Regions from separate parts of the Bacillus paranthracis genome, predicted to be linked through region 2. Evidence: a T-box and tRNA genes for the amino acid it is inferred to sense, from the RefSeq annotation. Region 2 holds a T-box; the other holds one or more tRNA genes.
What was found. A T-box is a leader RNA that pairs with one kind of tRNA and senses whether it is charged. The one in region 2 lies ahead of ileS2 (isoleucine--tRNA ligase), so its partner is inferred to be a tRNA-Ile.

Region 1 (10,309 bases), 940 kb from region 2:
CGTTTAGTACGTGGTCGTAGACCCGAAACCAGGTGATCTACCCATGTCCAGGGTGAAGTTCAGGTAACACTGAATGGAGGCCCGAACCCACGCACGTTGAAAAGTGCGGGGATGAGGTGTGGGTAGCGGAGAAATTCCAATCGAACCTGGAGATAGCTGGTTCTCCCCGAAATAGCTTTAGGGCTAGCCTTAAGTGTAAGAGTCTTGGAGGTAGAGCACTGATTGGACTAGGGGTCCTCATCGGATTACCGAATTCAGTCAAACTCCGAATGCCAATGACTTATCCTTAGGAGTCAGACTGCGAGTGATAAGATCCGTAGTCAAAAGGGAAACAGCCCAGACCGCCAGCTAAGGTCCCAAAGTGTGTATTAAGTGGAAAAGGATGTGGAGTTGCTTAGACAACTAGGATGTTGGCTTAGAAGCAGCCACCATTTAAAGAGTGCGTAATAGCTCACTAGTCGAGTGACTCTGCGCCGAAAATGTACCGGGGCTAAATACACCACCGAAGCTGCGGATTGATACCGAATGGTATCAGTGGTAGGGGAGCGTTCTAAGGACAGTGAAGTCAGACCGGAAGGACTGGTGGAGTGCTTAGAAGTGAGAATGCCGGTATGAGTAGCGAAAGACGGGTGAGAATCCCGTCCACCGAATGCCTAAGGTTTCCTGAGGAAGGCTCGTCCGCTCAGGGTTAGTCAGGACCTAAGCCGAGGCCGACAGGCGTAGGCGATGGACAACAGGTTGATATTCCTGTACCACCTCTTTATCGTTTGAGCAATGGAGGGACGCAGAAGGATAGAAGAAGCGTGCGATTGGTTGTGCACGTCCAAGCAGTTAGGCTGATAAGTAGGCAAATCCGCTTATCGTAAAGGCTGAGCTGTGATGGGGAAGCTCCTTATGGAGCGAAGTCTTTGATTCCCCGCTGCCAAGAAAAGCTTCTAGCGAGATAAAAGGTGCCTGTACCGCAAACCGACACAGGTAGGCGAGGAGAGAATCCTAAGGTGTGCGAGAGAACTCTGGTTAAGGAACTCGGCAAAATGACCCCGTAACTTCGGGAGAAGGGGTGCTTTCTTAACGGAAAGCCGCAGTGAATAGGCCCAAGCGACTGTTTAGCAAAAACACAGCTCTCTGCGAAGCCGTAAGGCGAAGTATAGGGGGTGACACCTGCCCGGTGCTGGAAGGTTAAGGAGAGGGGTTAGCGTAAGCGAAGCTCTGAACTGAAGCCCCAGTAAACGGCGGCCGTAACTATAACGGTCCTAAGGTAGCGAAATTCCTTGTCGGGTAAGTTCCGACCCGCACGAAAGGTGTAACGATTTGGGCACTGTCTCAACCAGAGACTCGGTGAAATTATAGTACCTGTGAAGATGCAGGTTACCCGCGACAGGACGGAAAGACCCCGTGGAGCTTTACTGTAGCCTGATATTGAATTTTGGTACAGTTTGTACAGGATAGGCGGGAGCCTTTGAAACCGGAGCGCTAGCTTCGGTGGAGGCGCTGGTGGGATACCGCCCTGACTGTATTGAAATTCTAACCTACGGGTCTTATCGACCCGGGAGACAGTGTCAGGTGGGCAGTTTGACTGGGGCGGTCGCCTCCTAAAGTGTAACGGAGGCGCCCAAAGGTTCCCTCAGAATGGTTGGAAATCATTCGTAGAGTGCAAAGGCATAAGGGAGCTTGACTGCGAGACCTACAAGTCGAGCAGGGACGAAAGTCGGGCTTAGTGATCCGGTGGTTCCGCATGGAAGGGCCATCGCTCAACGGATAAAAGCTACCCCGGGGATAACAGGCTTATCTCCCCCAAGAGTCCACATCGACGGGGAGGTTTGGCACCTCGATGTCGGCTCATCGCATCCTGGGGCTGTAGTCGGTCCCAAGGGTTGGGCTGTTCGCCCATTAAAGCGGTACGCGAGCTGGGTTCAGAACGTCGTGAGACAGTTCGGTCCCTATCCGTCGTGGGCGTAGGAAATTTGAGAGGAGCTGTCCTTAGTACGAGAGGACCGGGATGGACGCACCGCTGGTGTACCAGTTGTTCTGCCAAGGGCATAGCTGGGTAGCTATGTGCGGAAGGGATAAGTGCTGAAAGCATCTAAGCATGAAGCCCCCCTCAAGATGAGATTTCCCATAGCGTAAGCTAGTAAGATCCCTGAAAGATGATCAGGTTGATAGGTTCGAGGTGGAAGCATGGTGACATGTGGAGCTGACGAATACTAATAGATCGAGGACTTAACCATATAATATGAAGCAATGTTATCTAGTTTTGAAAGAATATAAAAAAACTTGTTGACTTTCAAAGTTAAATGAGTTACAATAATTCTTGTCTTAAATGAATACAGTCTGGTAATGATGGCAGAGAGGTCACACCCGTTCCCATACCGAACACGGAAGTTAAGCTCTCTAGCGCCGATGGTAGTTGGGACCTTGTCCCTGTGAGAGTAGGACGTTGCCAGGCAAATGGAGGATTAGCTCAGCTGGGAGAGCACCTGCCTTACAAGCAGGGGGTCGGCGGTTCGATCCCGTCATCCTCCACCATTTAGCCGACTTAGCTCAATTGGTAGAGCAACTGACTTGTAATCAGTAGGTTGGGGGTTCAAGTCCTCTAGTCGGCACCAGAAATCATGGCGGTTGTGGCGAAGTGGTTAACGCACCGGATTGTGGCTCCGGCATTCGTGGGTTCGATTCCCATCAGTCGCCCCATTTTTCTTAAATAAATTAATATGCGGGTGTGGCGGAATTGGCAGACGCACCAGACTTAGGATCTGGCGCCTTTGGCGTGGGGGTTCGACTCCCTTCACCCGCACTTTTAATTAAATAACTCATACATGTCTTGCGGAAGTAGTTCAGTGGTAGAATACAACCTTGCCAAGGTTGGGGTCGCGGGTTCGAATCCCGTCTTCCGCTCCAATTTTCAATATGACATGCCGGGGTGGCGGAACAGGCAGACGCACAGGACTTAAAATCCTGCGGTGGGTGACCACCGTGCGGGTTCGACCCCCGCCCTCGGCACCATATGCGCCCGTAGCTCAATTGGATAGAGCGTTTGACTACGGATCAAGAGGTTAGGGGTTCGACTCCTCTCGGGCGCGCTTTTATTAACGGGAAGTGGCTCAGCTTGGTAGAGCACCTGGTTTGGGACCAGGGGGTCGCAGGTTCAAATCCTGTCTTCCCGATATTCCCAAAAAACATGGGGCCTTAGCTCAGCTGGGAGAGCGCCTGCCTTGCACGCAGGAGGTCAGCGGTTCGATCCCGCTAGGCTCCACTTATTTTAATATCATTTATGGCGGTGTAGCTCAGCTGGCTAGAGCGTACGGTTCATACCCGTGAGGTCGGGGGTTCGATCCCCTCCGCCGCTACCATAAAGGACCTTTAGCTCAGCTGGTTAGAGCAGACGGCTCATAACCGTCCGGTCGTAGGTTCGAGTCCTACAAGGTCCACCATTAGAAGTTTATATCTCGGAGGTATACCCAAGTTCGGCTGAAGGGATCGGTCTTGAAAACCGACAGGCGGCGAGAGTCGCGCGGGGGTTCGAATCCCTCTACCTCCTCCATTTTTTCTTAATTAAATATTTTATCGTCGCGGGGTGGAGCAGTCTGGTAGCTCGTCGGGCTCATAACCCGAAGGTCGCAGGTTCAAATCCTGTCCCCGCAACCAAGGTCCCGTGGTGTAGTGGTTAACATGCCTGCCTGTCACGCAGGAGATCGCCGGTTCGACCCCGGTCGGGACCGCCATTTTTACATAAAGGCTCGGTAGCTCAGTCGGTAGAGCAGAGGACTGAAAATCCTCGTGTCGGCGGTTCGATTCCGTCCCGAGCCACCATTTTGAAGTCGCAAGCCGGCTTAGCTCAATTGGTAGAGCAACTGACTTGTAATCAGTAGGTTGGGGGTTCAAGTCCTCTAGCCGGCACCACTTTCAAAATGAGCCATTAGCTCAGTTGGTAGAGCATCTGACTTTTAATCAGAGGGTCGAAGGTTCGAGTCCTTCATGGCTCACCATTTACAATTTAATGCGGGTGTAGTTTAGTGGTAAAACAAGAGCCTTCCAAGCTCTGGTCGAGAGTTCGATTCTCTTCACCCGCTTTTCAATTATGGGCCTATAGCTCAGCTGGTTAGAGCGCACGCCTGATAAGCGTGAGGTCGATGGTTCGAGTCCATTTAGGCCCACCATAATTGTTCCGCAGTAGCTCAGTGGTAGAGCTATCGGCTGTTAACCGATCGGTCGTAGGTTCGAGTCCTACCTGCGGAGCCATATTTATAGAGAAGTACCCAAGTGGCTCAAGGGGCTCCCCTGCTAAGGGAGTAGATCGCGAACGCGGTGCGAGGGTTCGAATCCCTTCTTCTCTGCCAGTAATTGGCCCGTTGGTCAAGTGGTTAAGACACCGCCCTTTCACGGCGGTAACACGGGTTCGAATCCCGTACGGGTCATATTAAAAGAGATAGCATAATCTGCTATCTCTTTTTTGTTGTGTAAAAGTGATACTCAAGGTCATTAACGAAATGGCACTTAGAAATATATCATAGCTGGGAAGATCCTAAGGAATTAGTTGTAGAGTTATTAGATACAGTTGAATAATAAAATCGAAATACGGGTTGTTCAAATAAAGCATGCTGCATTAGGAACTACCGCGGAAAATAAATAATATATAGAAGAAGCTGTCTCTCAGTAGGTAATCTACTGAAGACAGCTTTTTTATGTTGTCATTATTGTCGAGTTTTGTCGGTAAGTCGATATTCCTTGTCGAATCGCCGATATAATTTGATTTACGATCGATATATTATAAAAATCGTTGATATATTTAAATAATCGTCGATATAATTTCACTTACCGATAAAACGGAACTATTTCACGTTCACAATCTAAAGAAAACGCCTCCATTGAAATGGATTCCACACCTATTCTAATAACTTTACACTCTATGTGAAAAAGTTCACAAATAGGTCATAATTTGTGAAGTAATTCACAATAATACGTGCTACAATATGAATGTAAAGAAGTTAAACAACATTAAATTAGTATTTTAATTAATTACTTAAACAATCATAAAAAAATATATGTGAACAATAGAGAGGGGAAATTACCATGAAAAAAGGTATCAATCGTGTAGTATTAGTAGGAACAGGAGCTGTAGGTTGTAGTTACGCTTACTCAATGATCAACCAAGGTGTAGCTGAAGAATTCGTATTAGTAGATGTTAATGAAGCAAAAGCAGAAGGGGAAGCAATGGACTTAAGCCATGCGGTACCATTCTCTCCATCACCAACAAAAGTTTGGAGCGGTAGCTATGCAGATTGTAAAGATGCAGATTTAGTAGTTATCACTGCTGGATTACCACAAAAGCCAGGTGAAACTCGTTTAGACTTAGTTGAGAAAAATACAAAGATCTTTAAACAAATCGTTCGCGGTATTATGGATAGCGGATTCGATGGAATCTTCTTAATCGCAACTAACCCAGTTGATATTTTAACTTACGTAACTTGGAAAGAATCTGGTCTACCAAAAGAGCGTGTAATTGGTTCTGGTACTACTTTAGACTCTGCTCGTTTCCGTTACATGTTAGGTGACTACTTAGATGTAGATCCACGTAACGTTCATGCTTACATCGTTGGTGAACACGGTGACACTGAACTTCCAGTATGGAGTCACGCTACTATCGGTGTACAAAAACTAGAAACAATCTTAGCTAACAACGAACAGTACAAACAAGAAGACTTAGACAAAATCTTCGAAAACGTACGTGATGCAGCTTACCATATCATCGAGCGTAAAGGTGCAACTTATTACGGAATCGGTATGTCACTACTTCGTGTAACTAAAGCAATCTTAAACAACGAGAACAGCGTATTAACTGTATCTGCATACCTTGAAGGTCAATACGGTGAGAAAGATGCTTACGTAGGTGTTCCAGCTGTAATTAACCGTGAAGGTGTACGTGAAATCGTAGAGCTTGAGTTAAATGAGGATGAAAAAGCGAAATTTGCTCATTCTGTAAAAGTATTAAAAGAAACAATGGCACCAGTACTATAATAATAATTGCTAAATAATCCAGAAGTGGGGAACTACTTCTTACTTCTGGATTTATATATAATTTAATATAAATTCCTTTTCCGGTTTCCCTTGTATATCCCCAATATACCCCTTTTGCTGGATCAGGGTCGTTTATAGAAAAGAGCACTCTACTTTGGGTAGAGTGCTCTTTATTATTATCATTTTTTAGGCGTTAATCCTAATTTCTTTAAAATATCTGCCAGTGTACCGCTTTTTGATTTTTCAACAGGTGTTTGTGATTTAGATGCATCGGGACCTTTTTTCAAGAAGTTCTTTTCAACGAAGCGAATATCTTTTTCGTCAACAATACCATCTTTATTTAGGTCACCGTCTTTCACAGATACTCCTTTTTTACCATAGTTGCTAGCGATAATTTCAGCATCTTTTATATCAATTACTTTATCGCCATTTACATCACCTGCAAGGTTTTCATCAAGGCGTGCATAATAATATTGGCCAAGTAGCTTACCGTCTTTTTCAGTACCAAGTTTCGTTGTTAGTCGGCTTGTTAAATGCCCTGGTACTTCTACATATAAGTTATAGTCGCGTTTATTAACAGGAAGTCCATTTAGTTTGAAGTATCCGTATTTGTCTAGTGAGCCTTCAAACTTATGACGGTAAGAATCAGTTGCATATACTTTTACGCCAAGCTTTGTATAATCGAATTTCTCATCTAAATAGCCACGTTCATTTAAGAATGCACCAGGTTTAATATTTCCTTCTACTAGTGAGTTTAAAGACATAACTGAGAATGTTTGATCTTGAAGGACACGCATTCTATTTGGCTCTGATTCACCTTGTTTCCAGTAAGCGAACACTGATAAATCTAATTGAGCATTTGCTTCATAAAATTCATCATTTTCTACCTTAAAAGTTATATCAATGAACGGGAAGTCACCATCTAATCCAGCGAAGTTTTTATCATCAATAGCCCCGCCTACTGTAACAGAACCTTCTTCTAGTTTTGATTCATTTATTTTTGCGGTTACCCCTTTTTCAGAAAGGAGTTTTTCAAAAGCAGGATTCAATTTCACATTTGCAAATTTGAAGTTCTTCTCTAGGAATTGTACGTTAAATGCCCCAGCAACGAATTGTTTTACGTGTTTCGCGTTTAGGGTTACTGTGAACTCGTCCCCTTTATATACTTCTTTTTTATCATAACTAGCCTTTGCATATTGAGCTCCTTGCGGGATAAACCAATAATTATTTACACCGCTTGGATAGTCAGGACCTGCAGTTGCATAATCGAAAATATATACGCCTGTGTTCATTGGACCTTCCACTTTAAAGGATTCAGGAGTAATGCCAACTTTAAAGTCTCCGTTTGCATTAATAGGTAAAAACTTATGCAAGTATGGAGAATAGTCATAATACATAACGCCATTCGCTTCTTGCGTAATGTTTAATCCTTTTCCTTTTAAGTAGTCAACGTTTGAATCATACACATTTCCTTTAATCCATAACGCTTTTTTACCATCTTCTACTGTGTAATTTTCTTCATTTAATTCATAAATACCAGGTTTTAATCCAGTTAATTTTACTTCTGGCGGTGTATTATCAATTACGACATAATCACCTTTCACACGTGCTTTTCCAGCTTTATCATAGCCAACAAACTCAATTGTGTAGTCTCCTTCTGGTAAGTTGATTTTCTCATCACCAATTGGTTTTGCAGGATCATTTGTAAAAGGATACACTTTTCCGTTAAAGAAGGATTCTAAGTAGTAATACACATCCGTTTTTAGGCCACTCGTGTTTAATGTTCCAATGAAGCCGAGTGCTTTATTTGTTTTCGAATCTTTCACGATAAGGTCTAACGTTTCAAGTTCGCTATTTAATTGGAATGCCCCGTGAACATATGATTCACCATATGGATTAAACTTTGATGTATCAGTTGAAATTGCTTTTCTTGATAATATGGCATTTTCAATACCAGGCTCTGATACACGAATAGAGAACGGAATTTGATACGTTTCTTCTTTATTTTTCGTATTTGTAATATGAATATATCCTTCATATCGGCCTTGTTTTACACCGGCTGGAACATTAATTTTTGCTTCAATTTCATCTGATTTACCAGCATCAAGTGTAAAAGTTTCTGGAACAGAAACTTTTACACCGTTTGCGATAGCATCGTTAATAGCAGAAGATGCTGGTGTATAAGAAATTTCTGTTTTAAATTCTTTTTTCTCTTGTTTATTATGGTTTTCCACTTTTATATTTCGTTTTTGTTCAAGAGCTTCACTGTCTTTTTGATAGAACTTCCCGAATGCAATGGATCCGGTTTCTTCTGGTACTTCAATTACTTCATCATTTACAACTGTTTTTGTTGTATCTAGCACTTTAAAACTTGTTTCCGTATGAACGGCGTTGTATGCATCTACTCGTCCAGCTCCAACTTCATATACGGAATACTTTTCTTTTAAATCATCAGCTGTGTTCATAAGAGACGCCTTTACATCGAATGGAGAGTATTCTGGGTGTTCTTGTAAAATAAGAGCAGCAACGCCCGCGATATGAGGAGAAGCCATGGATGTTCCTTGCATACGCTCATAGGAAACGTCATAGTTTTCGCCCTCTTGTGGGTCGTTAATATATTCAGGTATTGTTGAAAGTACAGCAACACCAGGCGCTGTAATATCAGGTTTAATATCATCATTTGATGTAACAGGGCCGCGTGAGCTAAAGTCTGCAAGATGATCGCCTTCTGTTTGAATGTAACTAAGTTCGCCAAAGCTAAAGGATGTATTACCTTGTTCGATTTGAGCTTTTAGTTTTTCACCGTCTTCTTTCGTTAGGCGGAATGCTGGAATGTATTTTGTACTTTCGCCAACGTAGAAAGGAATTTCTCCGTCTACATTGTTATAAATAATAACGGCTTTTGCACCTGCTTGTTTTGCATTCGCAATTTTTTCATCAAATGACAGTGTACCGCGTGCAACGAGAGCGATTTTTCCTTTTACATCTTTTTTACTAAACTCGTCAGGCGTACCAATTCCTACAGATTCAATAGGTAAAGTTTGTCCCTTGAAATCTTCTATTTTATCAGTGAAGTTTTTGCCGAATAAAATTAGGTTAGGAAATTGTAATTGTCCAGCATGACCTGATAGTTTCGGTAAGGAAATAGAGCTATCACTTGCGCCGACCGTAATTGCAAATGGAGAAGCACCTGGTGATCCGAGTGTCGCTGGATTTGGACCAGAGTTTCCAGCAGCAACGACTGTAACAACACCAGAAAGCATCGCGTTATTGACAGCGATAGACGTAGGATCAAGCGGATTGTTGCTATCGTCACCTAACGATAAGTTAATAACGTTCATACCGTCAGAAATAGATTTATCGATTGCAGCAATAATACCTGAACTAGCTCCACTTCCGTATGGACCGAGTACACGATAGTTATACAGTTCAATGTCAGGTGCAACACCTTTTACTGCGGAATCTGATTTGTTTTTCTTTTGAGCAGAAACGATACCTGCTACGTGAGTGCCGTGGGCTGTGTAGAAGGAAGAGCCACGATCATCAAATTCAGGAGCGCCAGATTGTTGCCATTCTGTATAAGTTGTTTCCATCGGATCTGCATCGTTATTAATAAAGTCCCAACCTTTTACGGAGTTTGGATCTATCCTGCTAGAGTCTTCGCCAGGTTTTGCGCGATAGCCCTTATACACGTCTTTTAGGTCAGGATGATTGTAATCAATACCTGTATCTAATACACCAACTTTAATTCCTTTTCCAGTAATGCCCTCGCTATGTAACTTATCGACCCCAATTTGCGGAATGCTATCTGTTAGTTTTTGAGGTGCTTTTTGCTCTGCTTGTTTTGGTAAATTTAGTTTCACTTCATAATCTTTCCAAATACGCTTTACAACGCCAATTCGTAACAATTCTTCTACTGTATTTGCAGGTAATGTCAGCGCAACCCCATTTATGGCATGTTTATAAGAACGTTTAATTTGTACTGACTGGAAATTCCCTGACTTTACTGATGGGCTAAATTGATAAAGGCGTTTTAGTCCTTTTTGAAATTCCTCATGCTCTTGATCAATACGCGCTTTTATATTTTCAGGAGCAGCTTGTAATCCTTTTTCTTTTTGTTTTAATTCATTAATCTTTACTGGAGCTGTTTGAAATTCTACAATGATATTTACTGGTTCAGAACTACTTGTATTAATATCTGGCGAGATAGTAAAACCAGGGTTGGCATCTAACGTTTGTAATGCCTGACGCTGTTCTTTAGAAAGTTTTGATAGTAAAGACTGGGCGTTTGAAG
Region 2 (10,309 bases):
CACAGGACTGAATTAAAAGGTTATTATTATGAAGCAATCTGCTTAGATTGTTTTATTTGTTTCGTTTCTGGTAGTAGTAGATTTAACAGTACACCTACAATTGCTGCTAGTGCCATTCCTTCTACTTGGAATGATTCTCCTACGTGAAGTACCGCTCCACCAATACCGATTACTAGTATTACTGATGCAATCATTAAGTTTCGTTTGTCACTTAAATCTGTTTTATCGTCTACCATCATGCGTAATCCGCTTGATGCGATTACACCGAATAGTAAGATTGATACACCACCCATAACTGGTGTTGGGATCGAATGAATCAGTGCAGAAATCTTACCGATAAATCCGAACATGATTGCGAATACCGCTGAACCGATGAATAAGTATACACTGTACGCTCTTGTAATTGCTAGCACGCCGATGTTTTCACCATACGTTGTATTCGGTGGTCCACCGATTAGCGATGCGATTAATGTGGCTACTCCATCACCGAAGATTGAACGGTGTAAACCTGGTTTTTTAATTAAATCTCTTTTAATAACATTTCCTAATACAATTTGATGTCCGATATGTTCTGAAATTGTTACTAGTGCAACTGGTACCATCAAGAGTACAATCTTCCATGAAAACTCTGGTGTGTATGTTACAAATGGTACCGTGAAATCTGGTACAACAAACCATTTTGCCTCAGCTACCGGCTTTAAGTCTACTAACCCTTGGAAGTAAGCGAAAATATATCCGCCGATAATGCCAAGTAACACTGGTATGATACTGAAAAATCCTCTTCCGAATATTGAGCATATGATTGTAATTGCTAATGTTACTAATGCTACTGAAAAGTGTGTAAAGCTATATTTGCCATCCGCACCATTCATCGCCATGTTAACTGCTGTATGTGCTAAAGCTAGCCCGATTACCATTACTACTGGACCAACTACGATTGGTGGTAGTAATTTCATAATCCACTCTGATCCTGATTTCTTAATTCCGAGTGAGATTAAGATGTATACAAGTCCTGCTAGCAAACCACCAAGCATTGCTGCTCCAGGTCCCCCTGCCGTTTTCGCTGTTATAATCGGTGCGATAAAGGCGAATGATGATCCAAGATAGGCAGGTACTTGACCTTTCGTTATAAGAAGAAACGCTAACGTTCCTAATCCACTTGATATTAATGCTACTGACGGATTCAATCCTGTTAAAAACGGAACAAGCACTGTTGATCCAAACATCGCGAACAAATGTTGTATACTTAAAAATAACCATTTTCCCGGTTTCGGTACTTCATTAACGTCTAACACTGGCTTTTGTTCCATTGTTACATCCTCCTTCAGTTTAAATCTTTGCAATAAAAAAACTCTTTGTGCCTGTGCACAAAGAGTCCTACACTTTCGTATGCCAAATTTGACATATGAAAGCCAAGACCCTTTGGCAGCCTCACAGGACTACATTTAAAAGGGCTTTACTTATCGTATATGCTTACTCGATCTTGTTGATCTGTCTCTTGCAAATCAACTTCGATACGCTCTTCACTTGATGTTGGAATATTCTTTCCTACATAATCAGCGCGAATTGGTAGTTCACGATGACCTCTATCAACAAGAACCGCTAGTTGGATTTGTGATGGTCTACCTAAATCCATAAGAGCATCCATTGCTGCTCGAACAGTTCTGCCTGTATATAATACATCATCCACAAGGATAACTTTTTTCTTCGTAATATCTACAGGGATATCAGAACCTTTTACAAGTGGTTCTTTATTTTTCGATTGTAGTGTTAAATCATCTCGATATAACGTAATGTCTAACTCTCCAACTTCCATTTCTTTTCCTTCAATTTGACCAATTCGTTCTGCCAAACGTTGTGCAATAAAAATTCCACGAGTTTTAATTCCGACAAGAACACAATTATCGACACCTTTATTTCGTTCCACGATTTCATGACTAATTCGTGTTAAAGCGCGGCGAATCATTTGGTCATCTAAAACGACAGCTTTCTCTTGCATGCTCTACACCTCCAAGCTTTTTTCTTGCGTGAGAGTAATGGTATAAAAAAAGTCCTCTCAGCGTGTGCGAGAGGACTTTTGAAAAAGGGTACAGCATACCCTATGTATTTCAAACCGTTACCTTCTCAACCTCACGGGGCTGTGTTAAAGGATCATTATTTAACTGTTGTCAGTATCTCAGTTTTCTTATGATTTGTCAATACTATTTTCGTAAAATATTTAATGCATCTTCAAACACTTCTGGAATCGGTGCCTCAAACTGAATATATTCACCAGTACGAGGATGGTCAAATCCTAAAATACCTGCGTGAAGTGCTTGTCCATTCATGTCTAATGTTTTCTTTGGTCCATACTTTGGATCTCCTGCAAGTGGATAGCCAATATATTTCATATGAACACGAATTTGGTGTGTACGCCCTGTTTCTAAGCGACATTCTACAAGTGTGAAATCTTTGAATCGCTCTAACACTTGGAAATGCGTAACAGCATGCTTACCATTTTCATCAACCGTCATACTTTGACGCTCTTTCTTATCACGAGCAATCGGAGCATCAATCGTTCCTTTATCATGCGGAATAACACCGTGTACAATCGCTTTGTAACGTCTCGTTACTGTTTTTGCTACAAGTTGATTTACAAGTGATTCGTGTGCCATATCATTTTTAGCAACCATTAATAAGCCTGATGTATCTTTATCAATACGATGCACGATACCTGGGCGCATTACACCGTTAATGCCCGATAAGTCTGTACAATGGTGCATAAGACCGTTCACAAGTGTACCACTTGTATGACCTGGTGCTGGATGCACAACCATACCACGCGGCTTATTAACAACAAGTACATCTGCATCTTCATAATAAATTTCTAAATTCATATCTTCTGGCTGAATATCTAACTCTTCTGGCTCAGGAATCGTCACTGTAATTTCATCATTTTCTCTAACTTTATAATTCCCTTTTACAGCTTTTCCATTAACTGTAACAACGTTATCTTTAATCCATTGTTGTACTTGTGTACGTGACCATTCATTATTTATTCCTGCAACGAATTTATCAATTCGCTCATTTTTTTGTTCTTCTGCAACTGTTACTTGTACTACTTCACTCATTCAATTACTCCTTCGTTTTCTTGCCTTCTAATAATGTTTGAATAATAATTAATACAACACCAATACATAATGCTGAATCAGCGATATTGAATACTGGATAGTTGTACGAGAAAATATACACGTGAATGAAATCCACTACTTCTTGTCTAAATACACGATCAATAAAATTACCAATTGCTCCGCCTAAAATTAGACCTAATGAAATTCCTAGAAGCTTGTCTGTTTTTGCATATTTTTTCATATAAAATACGATAAATGCTACAAAAACGACTGTAATAATGTAGAAAAACCACATTTTATTTTCTAAAATGCCCCAAGCAGCTCCTCTATTTCGATGTGATGTTATGTATAATACATTATCGATAATCGGAATACTCGTACCCAATTCCATGTTCTTTACAATTAGCCATTTCGATATTTGATCGATGGCAATGACGAATAACGCTATTACATAATATATCATTTTCATTTCCCCCACAAAGACAGTGTACCTCAAAATTTTAGCATAGCTGCAACCTTTTCACAATGAACCTTTATAGAAGAATAAAATAAATTAAAAAAAGGTAATATAATATCGTTGTGCACATTCATACATTTACTTTTTCATAGAAAAATTCATGAATGGTACGTGCAGTCGGCATCGTTTTCATTTGTTTTACCGACATTACTCTCCCTGTGTCTTCACAAATACCATACATATCTATTTCCATTTTAAATAATGCACGTTCTACATCTTTTAAATCCTCTTTTATATCATGTAATAAAAGTTTTTTCTTTATCTCTTCCTTAATTTCATACCCAAGCTCTTCGCTAAACTCTGTATTATATTTGTACATAACCTCTTTAGCTAGCCTCTCTTGTAACTCTTTTCGCATCAATTGCAATTCTTCTTTGATTTCCATATACATTTCATTCACGTGTACATTCCTCCCAGTTGCAATGTACGATTAGTGTGTCCGAAATTTATATGCTTACCTCTCACACATTTTTCCTTCATAGGAAAGAGAGTGAAAGTTATTTCAATATACTGTTAACCAAAAAAATGACTGCACTTTACGTGCAGTCACCCCTTATTATTTTACATAATTTTCTTTAACAACCGTTGCACAACGCTCACATAATGTTTCATGTTCAGCATCTTTACCAATTGTTTCTGAAACTACCCAACAACGTTCACATGTTTCACCAGTTGCTTGAACAACAACAACCGCTGTATGTTCATACTTCGGTGCATCTGCTGGCGCTTCTTCCATCATGCCACCAAGTTTGTACTCAGAAACGATGAATAATTGCTTTAAGTCTTCGTTAATAGACTCTAACATAGCTTTCATTTCTGCAGTTGGATATAGCGTAATGCTTGCATTTAATGACTTACCGATTACCTTTTCATTACGAGCTACTTCTAACGCTTTTAATACGTCATCACGCAATGTCATAAATGCATCCCATTTTGTTTTTAATGCTTCTGCACCATCTAATTGTACAGCTTCTGGCATATCAGTTAATTGTACACTTTCTTCTGTTACACCTGGAATGTATGGCCATACTTCATCAGCTGTATGCGGTAAGATTGGTGTTACAAGTTTCGTCAATGCAACAAGAACATCATATAATACAGTTTGAATTGCACGACGATCTTCATGGTTCGCACCTTCAATGTATAAAATGTCTTTTGCAAAGTCTAAGTAGAATGAACTTAAATCAATTGTACAGAAGTTATGAATTGCATGATATACAGCAGCGAAGTCGTATGTCTCATATGCTTCTTTTACTTTTGTAATTAAGTCATTTAATTTCACTAACATGTAACGATCTACTTCACGAAGTTCAGCTACAGCTACTGTATTTTCACTTGGCTTAAAGTCGTCTAAGTTTCCTAATAAGAAACGGAATGTGTTACGGATTTTACGATACACTTCTGCTACTTGTTTTAAAATATCATCCGAAATACGTACGTCAGATTGATAGTCAACAGAAGATACCCATAAGCGTAAAATATCTCCGCCTAATTGATCCATAATTTTCTTCGGTACGACGATGTTTCCAATCGACTTACTCATTTTACGGCCTTCACCATCTAATACGAAACCATGGCTTAGTACGCCTTTATATGGCGCCTTACCTGTTACAGCAACTGCTGTCGATAATGAAGAGTTAAACCAACCACGATATTGGTCAGATCCTTCTAAATATAAATCAGCTGGACGTTGTAAGTCATCGCGCTCTTCTAATACCGCTTGGTGAGAAGAACCTGAGTCGAACCATACATCCATAATGTCTGTTTCTTTACGGAATTCACCATTTGGGCTACCTGAATGTGTAAATCCTTCTGGTAATAGATCTTTCGCTTCACGCTCAAACCATACGTTAGAACCGTGTTCACGGAATAAATCTGCTACGTGGTTAATTGTTTCATCCGTAATAATTGGATCACCATTCTCAGCATAGAATACTGGAATTGGCACACCCCATGCACGCTGACGAGAAATACACCAGTCACCACGGTCACGAACCATGTTATGAAGACGAGTTTCGCCCCATGCTGGTACCCATTTTGTTTCCGCAACAGCTTCTAATAACTCTTTACGGAATGCTTCAATAGATGCAAACCACTGTGCTGTCGCACGGAAAATAATAGGTTTTTTCGTTCTCCAATCATGTGGATATGAATGCGTGATGAATGTTAGTTTCAGTAACGCGCCTACTTCTTCTAATTTTTCTGTAATTGGCTTGTTAGCTTTATCATAGAATAAGCCTTCAAATCCAGGTGCTTCCTCTGTTAATACACCTTTATCATCAACTGGGCAAAGTACTTCTAAGCCATACTTTTTACCAACAATAAAGTCATCTTCCCCGTGTCCTGGTGCTGTATGAACACAACCTGTACCTGCATCTGTTGTTACGTGATCTCCTAGCATAACTAATGAATCACGATCGTAGAATGGATGCTTTGCAACTGTATACTCAAGCTCGCTACCTTTTACTGTTTTCACAACTTCAGCGTTTTCCCACTCTAACGTTTTTGCAACTGTCTCAAATAGTTCAGAAGCAATAATATATTTTTCACCATTTACTTTTACAATAGCGTATTCAAGTTCTGGGTGAACAGAAATACCTAAGTTTGCAGGCAACGTCCAAGGCGTTGTTGTCCAGATAATGTATTTCTCATCACCTTCTAATACGTTCTTTCCATCTTTTACAGGAAATGCTACGTAAATAGATGCAGATTTTTTATCTTGGTATTCAATTTCAGCTTCTGCTAAAGCTGATTCACTCGTTGGTGACCAATAAACTGGTTTTTGTCCTTTATAGATATAACCTTTTTTCGCCATATCACCAAACACTTTAATTTGTTGTGCTTCATATGCTGGCTCTAAAGTAATGTATGGGTTATCCCAATCAGCACGTACACCTAAACGCTTAAATTGCTCACGCTGACGTTCTACTTGTTCATATGCATACTCTGCACATAACTTACGGAACTCAGCAACTGTCATTTCTTTACGCTTCACACCTTTATTTGTTAAAGCTTGTTCAATTGGTAAACCGTGTGTATCCCAACCTGGGACATATGGTGCACAGAAACCAGTCATTGATTTATAACGAACGATAAAGTCTTTTAATACTTTATTTAATGCATGTCCCATATGAATGTCACCATTCGCATATGGAGGTCCATCATGCAGTACAAATAAAGGACGACCTTTCGTATGTTCTTGTACCTTTTCATAAATATTCATTTCCGCCCACTTTTCTTGCATTGCAGGCTCACGTTTTGGTAAATTCCCACGCATCGGGAACTCTGTTTTTGGCATTAGTAATGTATTTTTGTACTCCATGCTCAATTCCTCCTTACATGTATAAAAGAAAGACCTAAAAAACGGAATAAAAAAGAGACTTTCTCATCCCAAAAAGGGACGAGAAAGTCTCCCGCGGTACCACCCTAGTAGATTCTATACGTATGTATACAATCCTCTTTATATTCTTAACGCGAATATACGCCTACGCTTACTCTATTTGTTCAGCGCGGAACTCCAGGGTGATATTCCCATTATCTCCTTATCCTGAGCTTACACCATCCTCAGTTCGCTATATAAGGTATGAAAAAGGTACTTATCCCTATCTTCGTTTTTCTTAATAAATATGTTGTTTAAAATTATATGTAATAATGCGAAAAACGTCAAGCTTACACTGTTTCTTCTTTTTTCAACAGCTCGTCTACTTCGTCTTCTAACTCAATTAGTTTATCCCAATCATCGTTGTTTAACATTTCAAGCTGTGTTTCTAATAACATACGGAAACGAGTGCGGAATACTTTCGCTTGTTTCTTTAGCTCTTCAATATCAAAAGCAACTTTTCTTGATTTTACTAAAGCTTCGTTAATAATACGGTCTGCATTCTTTTCAGCTTCACGTACAATTAATTTTGCCTCTTTTTGCGCATTACGTTTTACTTCTTCCGCTGCTTCTTGTGCAACAACGATAGATTTGTTTAACGTATCTTCAATATTAGAGAAATGATCTAACTTCCCTTCTAATTGCGCAACTTGTTCTTCTAAAGCTTTTTTTTCACGAATGACTAATTCATAATCTTTGATAATTTGATCAAGAAACTCATTTACTTGATCCTCATCATAGCCACGGAATCCGCGACCAAATTCTTTGTTATGAATATCTAATGGTGTTAACGGCACAACGCCACCTCCAAGTAGTTATCTAAATTTCCTCTTTCAATTATATCTTTTCTTCGACAAAATAGGAGGATTTCCTTCTAAAAAACCAATCATTTTAGTATACCATACAAAATTCTCCATTTGTCGCGCTTTGTTCTACCTTCTACAGAAAACAATTTACTGCGTCCATATCCTCTCACTGAAAAAACATCTCCTGGATAACATTCATAAGAGGTTTGCTCCACTGTTTTCCAATTCACTTTTACTAAACCATTTTTTATGAAAGGTTGTACTTTTTGCCTAGATATATGTAACATTTCAGCTAACATAACATCTAAACGAAGTGAAGAAACCGTTCCGGATTTCTCCCCCCACGTTTCTTGTATCTGTAGAATTTTTTCCCCTTGCACTGGTGATAAGGAGACTTTCACTTTTCCTATAGATTGTAAGTTCATCTCAATATAAGATACAACTTCTTTCGCGACTACAATTTGGGCACGATCTTCTTGAAGCAAAATATCACCACATTTTTCTCTCGTTAAACCGAGAGACATAAATGTACCTAATATTTGCCTATGCTCTAGCGTATAAAACTTGGAAGGATAGTCAATTTCCAATACTTCTACTTGAAATTCCTCTTCATTTATTACTAGATAGTCCGGATAAATGAGTGCTCTTTTGCGCTCTGCTTGAGACGTTGCACCATCAAATTGTACAGCAACATCTCCTTGTCCTATTACCATCGTGACAATTTGTTGTTGTCTTGGATCAAGAAAGTCTGTTAACTTCACTTGATGGTACTCTGCTGCTCGCTTCCACTCTAACACTTTATCCACAAAGACCACTTCATCAGGTCTAAAATGCTCGTAGATGCTCATGTATTTAACCTCTTACTATAAGAAATAGCCGAATAAAGTTACTAAACCACTTGTAGCAAGTCTCAACGCAAAAATCGCAACAAGTGGTGAGATGTCAATCATACCAAGCGGCGGAATAAATCTGCGAAATGGTTCTAAATACGGTTCACAAATACGGGCAAGAAAATCTCCGAAAGTTGATTCCTTTGCACCTGGGAACCATGATAGGAGAATGTAAATAATAAGTGCCCACGAGTAAATCTCGATAGCAGTAACTAAAAGCCTTAAAACTGTTTCCATGGCGTATTACCACCTCTTTATATTTGTGTCTTCTTCTTCACCGAATAACTCTGAAATTGCACCAACTATATCTACATTTTCAGGCGTACACATAAATGTTTTCGGTCCTATTTTTTGAATGTCCCCGCCTATAGCGTATACAGTACCACTTAAAAAGTCAACGATACGTACAGCTTGATCCGTAGACATTCGTTGTAAATTAATTACAACAGCTCGTCTACCTTTTAAATGGTCCGCAATTCCTTGCGCTTCCGAATATGTGCGTGGTTCTAATAAAACAACTTTTGAGGATTGCTTCGCTGTTTCAATGCTCACAACATTTTGTTTCGTTTGCGCTTTTGGAAACGTAACATCTTGTTGTTCTGGCGGATCTTGCTGCTTCTTCATGTCCGTTTGCTCCTTTTCATAACTATATTGAGCTGCTTCTTTTTCTTCAGGTGTATCAAAAAAGAAGTATTTTACTTTTGACCAACTCATAATAAGATTCTCCTTCCTTTTACGCTTTTCCTACTAAAATCGTCCCCAAACGAATATATGTAGCACCTTCTTCAATTGCAATGGTGTAATCATTAGACATTCCCATTGATAATTCTTTACATGGCGCATGTAATAATTCTAACTCCTGCACCTCTGTTTGTAGCATACGTAATGTCTTAAAACAGCGTCTGATTTCTTCCTCTTCTTCTGTAAACGGAGCCATTGTCATTAGTCCAACCACTTCAATCTTATCCAATTCTTGCAAACTTTGAATAAAAGAAACGGTTTCTTCTATTGCCAATCCTTGCTTTGATTCTTCAGATGATGTTTTCACTTGAATAAAACATTTCACTTTCTTATCCGCACGTTTTTGAATTTCTTTTGCAAGTGAAAGACGATCTAATGAATGTAAATAATCGATTTCATTAATGATTTCTTTTACTTTTCTCGTTTGTAATGATCCAATAAAATGCCAATTCACTTTTGAACCGAAATGTTCATACTTCTGTAAGAAACCTTCATTTCTATTTTCACCTAAATCGATAATTCCTGCTTCAATTACTTCGTTTGTTTTTTCAATTCCTACCGTTTTTGTAACTGCAACGAGTTTAATATCTTGCAAAGAACGTCCCGCTCGCGCGCAAGATTGTTTAATTGCTTCGTTTACAGTTGTTAAATTTGTTTGTACTGTCACTTGCTTTCATCCTCCTTAAAACCTATGAAACTCAACATTCTCCCTGTCTTACCTTGATCACGACGATGAGAGAAAAACAGTTGCTCTTCACAGCTTGTACAAAGAGATGACATTACAATATTCTCTTCTTTTATGCCTGCTTGTACACATAATATACGATTAATTTCTTTTAAATTAATTGCGTACTGCCCGTCAGAAA

Region 1: it has a tRNA-Ile gene. The T-box ahead of ileS2 (isoleucine--tRNA ligase) is inferred to sense a tRNA for this amino acid. The anticodon was not compared.

Annotation. Positions count from the first base shown of each region.
Region 1 is NZ_CP101135.1:4,619,582-4,629,890, reverse strand. It holds rRNA gene NLJ82_RS24040 (23S ribosomal RNA) at 1-2,228, shown strand, start outside; rRNA gene rrf (5S ribosomal RNA) at 2,331-2,446, shown strand; tRNA gene NLJ82_RS24030 (tRNA-Val) at 2,451-2,526, shown strand; tRNA gene NLJ82_RS24025 (tRNA-Thr) at 2,531-2,606, shown strand; tRNA gene NLJ82_RS24020 (tRNA-His) at 2,616-2,691, shown strand; tRNA gene NLJ82_RS24015 (tRNA-Leu) at 2,714-2,794, shown strand; tRNA gene NLJ82_RS24010 (tRNA-Gly) at 2,824-2,898, shown strand; tRNA gene NLJ82_RS24005 (tRNA-Leu) at 2,915-3,003, shown strand; tRNA gene NLJ82_RS24000 (tRNA-Arg) at 3,007-3,080, shown strand; tRNA gene NLJ82_RS23995 (tRNA-Pro) at 3,091-3,164, shown strand; tRNA gene NLJ82_RS23990 (tRNA-Ala) at 3,181-3,253, shown strand; tRNA gene NLJ82_RS23985 (tRNA-Met) at 3,274-3,350, shown strand; tRNA gene NLJ82_RS23980 (tRNA-Ile) at 3,355-3,431, shown strand; tRNA gene NLJ82_RS23975 (tRNA-Ser) at 3,449-3,541, shown strand; tRNA gene NLJ82_RS23970 (tRNA-Met) at 3,569-3,645, shown strand; tRNA gene NLJ82_RS23965 (tRNA-Asp) at 3,647-3,722, shown strand; tRNA gene NLJ82_RS23960 (tRNA-Phe) at 3,735-3,810, shown strand; tRNA gene NLJ82_RS23955 (tRNA-Thr) at 3,825-3,900, shown strand; tRNA gene NLJ82_RS23950 (tRNA-Lys) at 3,911-3,986, shown strand; tRNA gene NLJ82_RS23945 (tRNA-Gly) at 4,000-4,070, shown strand; tRNA gene NLJ82_RS23940 (tRNA-Ile) at 4,081-4,157, shown strand; tRNA gene NLJ82_RS23935 (tRNA-Asn) at 4,165-4,239, shown strand; tRNA gene NLJ82_RS23930 (tRNA-Ser) at 4,247-4,337, shown strand; tRNA gene NLJ82_RS23925 (tRNA-Glu) at 4,344-4,415, shown strand; gene NLJ82_RS23920 (L-lactate dehydrogenase) at 5,071-6,015, shown strand; gene NLJ82_RS23915 (S8 family serine peptidase) at 6,195-10,309, opposite strand, start outside.
Region 2 is NZ_CP101135.1:3,675,873-3,686,181, forward strand. It holds gene uraA (uracil permease) at 27-1,310, opposite strand; gene pyrR (bifunctional pyrimidine operon transcriptional regulator/uracil phosphoribosyltransferase) at 1,457-1,999, opposite strand; gene NLJ82_RS18860 (RluA family pseudouridine synthase) at 2,202-3,110, opposite strand; gene lspA (lipoprotein signal peptidase LspA) at 3,115-3,573, opposite strand; gene NLJ82_RS18870 (TraR/DksA C4-type zinc finger protein) at 3,698-4,027, opposite strand; gene ileS2 (isoleucine--tRNA ligase) at 4,184-6,949, opposite strand; T-box leader at 7,021-7,245, opposite strand; gene divIVA (septum site-determining protein DivIVA) at 7,297-7,803, opposite strand; gene NLJ82_RS18885 (YlmH family RNA-binding protein) at 7,893-8,660, opposite strand; gene NLJ82_RS18890 (YggT family protein) at 8,676-8,939, opposite strand; gene NLJ82_RS18895 (cell division protein SepF) at 8,946-9,416, opposite strand; gene NLJ82_RS18900 (YggS family pyridoxal phosphate-dependent enzyme) at 9,436-10,110, opposite strand; gene pgeF (peptidoglycan editing factor PgeF) at 10,107-10,309, opposite strand, start outside.